2 regions of the Sporosarcina sp. Y1011 genome follow, and region 1 is predicted to be linked to the other one. Evidence: riboswitches for the same ligand, from Rfam matches in the RefSeq annotation. Region 1 holds a riboswitch; the other holds the start of a gene.
The links. Region 1 has a riboswitch for S-adenosylmethionine ahead of msrA (peptide-methionine (S)-S-oxide reductase MsrA). Riboswitches for the same ligand answer to the same signal wherever they lie in the genome.

Region 2: another riboswitch for S-adenosylmethionine. It lies ahead of mtnK (S-methyl-5-thioribose kinase); the one in region 1 lies ahead of msrA (peptide-methionine (S)-S-oxide reductase MsrA).

What each region holds. Positions count from the first base shown of each region.
Region 1 is NZ_JBYHFP010000009.1:31,418-34,561, reverse strand. Features, by position in the region: gene AC25Y5_RS11780 (YezD family protein) at 45-215, opposite strand; SAM riboswitch class I at 502-612, opposite strand; gene msrA (peptide-methionine (S)-S-oxide reductase MsrA) at 682-1,242, opposite strand; SAM riboswitch class I at 1,342-1,452, opposite strand; gene AC25Y5_RS11770 (nuclease-related domain-containing protein) at 2,282-3,144, opposite strand, start outside.
Region 2 is NZ_JBYHFP010000030.1:1,150-4,293, reverse strand. Features, by position in the region: gene AC25Y5_RS18395 (glycerol-3-phosphate dehydrogenase/oxidase) at 1-1,255, opposite strand, end outside; SAM riboswitch class I at 1,472-1,574, shown strand; gene mtnK (S-methyl-5-thioribose kinase) at 1,648-2,850, shown strand; gene AC25Y5_RS18385 (2,3-diketo-5-methylthiopentyl-1-phosphate enolase) at 2,850-3,144, shown strand, end outside.

The sequences.
Region 1 (3,144 bases):
AAACAATCTCGAATGTCAAGAGGCCTCCGGTTGTCCGGTCAGCTTCACTTCTTATATTCAGTTTTCAATACTGGGAACCGTTTTTTCTCGGTTCGATCGATTTGAACGATTTGTCCTTCATGGATGGTAATGTGTACCTCTCCAAAATCCAAACCCTTCAGTGCCTGCGTAACCGCATCGATATTAACTACATCCTCATTCACTTTCAAAACCATTGCGCATCCTCCTTTTTTTAAACTGACGATTGGCAATCAATTACGCCTCGGCGTAATTGCGTCCAGATTTTGAATCGAGCTTGCTCGATTAACTCCTTTCAAAATCTGTGACATCCGCCGGAGGCTTTATCTTTGTTCAGCGGGCGTTTGGACACCTATTGAACAGGATAACAAAACCGCATTCATCTCCCACCTATGGAGGTGAGTGTCTTCTGCTGAATAAAGATAAAAAAAAGACCCCTTGAGAACGAAGAGGTCGCCGAAACACGTAGTTTGTAGGCAAAACCTCTCATCTGTCAGATGACGAACGACATCTGCTGGAATTGGCACCGTTTGAATGAATTCAATGGTTGCTGAGGCGTCAAAGGGCCAGTCCCTCTGCCTCTCTTTATAAGAGTTTTGTTTATGTAATTGATATTCATAATAATCCATCTATTCCGATGTGTCAACTATACTTTAAAACTATTTACTTTTTAAGTGACGCCTCTACCAACTTTTCATTCCAATTCTCGCGAATGAAGGGCGCTCTTCCCGACTCTTCTTTGAAGACTTTATACTTTTCCGGGTTCTTTTGATAATAGTCTTGATGATAGTCCTCGGCAGGATAAAAGATAGTTGCTTCAACGATTTCAGTAACAATTGGTTTTTCAAAGCGACCACTTTCGATCAAAGCCTCTTTTGAGCGTTCCGCAACTTGTCGCTGTTCCTCATTATGATAGATGATCTCCGTGCGGTAAGAAGTTCCCCGACTGCCAAACTGTCCGTCTGCATCCGTTGGGTCAATTTGCTGCCAATAAAGTTCTACTAGTTTTTCGTATGAAAAGAGAGTCGGATCGTAGGTGATTTGCACCGCTTCTGTATGTCCCGTAACCCCTGCACGCACTTCCTCGTACGTCGGATTTTCAGTGACGCCGCCAATATAACCAGAAACTACTTTTTCAATACCGGGTTGCGTATCAAACGGCTGCACCATACACCAAAAACACCCACCCGCAAATGTCGCCAATTCAACTTTTTTCTCAGTCATCATAATCCCCCTTTTCGTAATAATAAACGCCCCTGCCATACAAAAACGACCCCTTTCTAAAAAAAGAGGTCGCCGCATGACAAATATCGCGTGCAAAACCTCTCATCTGTCAGATTCATAATAAATCTGTTGAAATTGGCACCGTTTGAACATAGTTCAATGGTTGCCGAGGCTTCACAGGGTCAATCCCTCCGCCTCTCTTTATAAGAGTTTTAGCTATGTAATTGATATTCATACTAGTCTATCCATTTAGATAAGTCAATGTCTGAAAATATAATTTCGTGATTTTTTACTATATTGAGTAAGATATACGATGTTTGTGTGTTTAATATCATGTGTTAAAAGAACTAGAGGTAAGCAGCATTGATAATTTTTTTAAGTAGGTAAGTAAGTGTGTGGAATTGGTGCTATTGGTGCTTTAGGATTATAGATAGTTAGCCGATTTAAATTTGGTTGGGTTTCTTTATTACTTCTTAATGGTTTTTCTGAATAGCGTTTGGTGTGACTTAGTGAGTGTCGGTGAGTCTATTTTGTGGGGTGTGGATATCGGCGGTTGGAAACCGTATTTGGGCGGCCTCACTCCATATTTGAGCGGTCTACCGCGGGGTTCGGGCGGTCGCTAAACATATTTGAGCGGTCCGATGCGGGGTTTGAGCGGCCGCAAACCAGATTCGAGCGGTCTGCTGCGGGGTTCGGGCGGTCTGCTGCGGGGTTCGGGCGGTCGCTAAACAGATTCGAGCGGTCCACCGCGGGGTTCGGGCGGTCGTAATACATATTCGAGCGGTCCGATGCGGGGTTCGGGCGGTCGCAAACCAGATTCGAGCGGTCCGCAGCGGGGTTCGGGCGGTCGCAACCGATTTTCGAGCGGTCCACCGGCGGCTTTGGGCGGTCGCAACCGATTTTCGAGCGGTCCCGGCGGCTTTGGGCGGTCGCAGTACATATTTGAGCAGTCTACCGAGGGGATTATTTCAGTATAATTATTGCGACTGTTTTATCTACAAAAAAAAGCGTTTCATCGTTCATGAAACGCCGATTCATGCTATTTGTTTTTTTCATTCATTATATAAAAGCTCCCTTTCCCCCTTCCTTTATGGATTAATCCTGATTGTGCAAGAAATCTCTTTGTTACGGATCGATCATTGAGCAATATGAAATTCCTGAATTCCCTGTTCGTTATTCGGTTGTTGATGAGACAAGTCCAATCTTCAAGCGCTGCGGTGTGATAATTAGTTCCGGAATGATTACAACTGAAACACAACCATTTTCTATCTTGCCAATGCATCCCTCTTGTTGCGCATTCCGGACAAATAACGCCAGGTAGGATATCAGTAAGTGGAATATCCATCAATTGACTCAATGGGAATGGATTGTATTCTTGATGGTTCTTTTTCATTTCAAGTGCAAGATTTCGAATTGCTTCCTTGCTAATTACTTCGTTATGGACTGGCAAGGAATACAGATACGTGGGGAGTTCGTAGGCAAATAAGATTTTTGTTTCCGGAATGGTTTCATAGTTTAATTCATTGGAATATGCAAAAGCGACAATTCCGCTAATCGGCACGTCAATTTTCCTTTGCTTTAGCCACTGATTTAGAAACAGTTGCTTACGTTCGAGTTCGGAAATGGGGTTTTTCAAGACTTTCCGTTCAGCTGTTGGGGATTCCTGAATGAACTGGGTGGGGTTTGATTTTACGATGATTTTCCCTGCTAAGTTTTTTGCTTCAATAATGAGAATAAACGTTGGTGTGATTATTATTGAATCCATTTGAAAGTAAATGCCGTTTTGTTTCAGGCAGATGTCATGCAGGATTGCGTGCGGGTATGGGGGTTTGAATTCGGCCAGATGCTTGTCAAGGTGCTGTTCACCGCCGAAGCCTGCTTTGCGAATCCGGAATTCCTCTT
Region 2 (3,144 bases), on a different contig from region 1:
CTCCGACGTGTCCGCCTGAAATGGGCATATTCTTCGTGCTGGACGAAGAATATATTGTTCCTGTATCTGTTTTGAGTTTTGAAGCGACGACATCTACAATCGTTTCCGCCATTTTTCGATAGCCCGTCAGTTTTCCTCCAGCAATGGTGAGTAACCCGGAAGCGGATTCCCAAATTTCATCTTTTCTTGAAACTTCGGATGCCCCTTTACCTTTTTCATTGATCAAAGGCCGTAGCCCAACCCAGCTGGATTCAATATCACTCGCCGCAATGGTTAACTTCGGAAAGATGAGTGCGATGGCGTCCATCAAATAATCGCGGTCGCTTACGGTCATTCGGGGATGAACCATATCCCCTTTGTAGTCAGTGTCTGTCGTCCCAACGTACGTTTTCCCATCCCGTGGGATCGCCAACACCATCCGGCCATCTGGCGTGTCATAGTAAACAATCTGATTCAAAGGAAATACACTTTGGTCAAAAACGAGATGAATGCCCTTCGTCAAACGTATTTCCCTTGAATCCAAGGAGTTGTCTTTCTCCCTCAATGTATCTACCCATGGTCCGGCAGCGTTCACAATTGTTTTTGCGCGTATTTCACTAGTTTTGCCATTTAATTGGTCAACCACGGATACGCCTGTAACTTTTCCTTCATTGTAAATAAAATCAGTCACTTTTGTATAATTGAATACAGTAGCGCCTTGACTGACAGCTTCTTTCATCACTTCAATCGTCAGTCTCGCATCATCCGATCGGTATTCAACGAAACGGCCAGCGCCAAGTAACCCTTCAGCCCTAAGTTTAGGCTCCGCATGCAAAGCTCTTTCTCTGGTCAACATACTCTTTCGTTCTTCTTTTTTCACGCCTGCCAAAAAGTCATAGACGCGCAATCCGATGGAGGTACTGAATTTACCCATGGAGCCGTCCTTATAAATCGGCAAAAGCAGCCACTCGGGCTTCGTCACATGGGGTCCGTTTTCATAGACGACCGCCCGTTCCTTGCCTGTTTCCGCAACGATCTTCACTTCAAGGTTTTTCAGGTATCGCAAGCCGCCATGGATCATTTTTGTAGAACGACTGGACGTCCCAGCAGCAAAATCCTGCATTTCCACAAGCACTGTTTTCATGCCGCGACTGGCTGCGTCCAAGGCAATTCCAGCCCCCGTAATGCCGCCCCCGATGATTAATACATCAAATTCTTCCGCTTGTAATGTTGAAAGTACTTCACTTTTTTGTAACTCATTAGATTGTTCAGTCATTTTAGTTAAAGCCTCCACATATTGTATTCGTTCATTAATTATACTACAATTTTGATAACTGAATCTCTTGATTTACAAAACGTTTAGAAAATGCAATATGTAGTCAGTGTTTTAACTATTTGATGGGTTTCAATTACATAGACAATTAGTAAGAGGCATGCTATAATTTCATATAACATTGTGCGAATCTAATGGTAATTAAAAATAATAAATATACTCTTATCAGGAGCAGGCGGAGGGAAAAGCCCCATGAAGCCCGGCAACCGACTCAATTGAGCACGGTGCTAATTCTTACAGCATTGATGCTGAAAGATAAGAAGTTGTGTGAAAAACCTCTTCTTAACTGAAGGGGTTTTTTTATCATCATAGACAGTACATAAGGAGGAAATAACATGAATACATCAAGTCATCAGGAACTAGCAACCTATGCATTTTTAGAAATCGATGAAATCGTGAAGTATGTTAAAAAGCGTGGCTTCTTTAGTGAACAAGAACAAGTTGTTGTGACGGAAGTAAGTGATGGGAAGATAAATCATGTTTATCGATTAACGGGGGAACAGAAGAGCTTGATACTCAAGCAGGCTGTACCTTATGCGAGGATTGTAGGAGAGTCAATGCCTATCCCGATCGACCGGGTCGTTCTCGAAGCGAAAGTATTACAGGAATACGATAACATCATTCCCGGTTCTGTTCCGAAAGTGCATCTTCTGGATGAAATCATGGCAATTGTTGTGATGGAAGACATGCATCCGATGGAAATGGGGCGCACGGCTTTGAATAATGGGACGGAATCTACCGTATTTGCGAAAGACATAGGTGTATTCAGTGCGAAGACCACTTTTTATACGTCCGATTTCTACCTGGATCCAAAATTAAAGAAAGAGTTGAATGCCTCTTTTACAAATCCGGCTATGCGGGAAATGACGGAAGAGCTCTCTTTCGATTGTCCATACAATTTGCATGACAGCAATTTCTTTGAAGAAGGCTTGAAAAATGATGTATTATTTCTAAGTCAAGACCACCAGTTAAAGCTGGAAGTGGCGAAATTAAAACATAAGTTCATGACGAAAGCGGATGCGCTCATCCATAGCGATTTACATAGTGGTGCCATTTTCATGGGAGAAGACAAAACAGTTGTATTCGATACCGAGTTTGCTTGTTTTGGGCCGTTCGGATTTGACATGGGGCATTTTATCGCGAGCTTGTTGTTAAATGGAATCGGACACCCTGAATTTCAAACGAAGCGCTATGAACAAGCGCGGGAAGCTTGGTATGCGTACGCCGATACATTCGCAAAAGTTTGGAGAGAAGAATCCAATGAACCTTATACACAACTCGACGGCTTCCTGACGCATGTAATGGAAGAGAACTTTACCGATATGCTGGGGTATGCAGGGTGCGAATTGGTCCGTCGCTCCATCGGTATTGCACAAATTGACGATTTAAATTATGAAGAAGATGAAGAAAAACGCATGACCAGAAGGAAAAAAGTGTTGGAGCTCGGGAAGTATTTGATACTTAACCGTCACACAATACGCTCTTTGGAAGAATTGGAGAGCTGGTTCATCGACAGTAGTCACAAGGAGGAATTTTAATGGGAGTTACAGCCACTTATCTATTTCCGACACATCCAGAGCAAGAAAAAATAGCGGAGCAACATGCACTCGGGCTCACAATTGGGTCTTGGACAGATATTCCGCATCTTGAACAGCAGCAATTGAAGCACCATAAAGGTGAAGTCGTTTCTGTGGAAAAAGGGGAAGTGAAGGATACGGTGAAGATCTTTTATCCATCCGCTAACTATTCGGCAGATCTTCCCGCAATTTTCACGACTGTCTACGGCAAGCTTTCTTTTTTTGAAGGCTATGAATTAATCGATTTGGATTTTG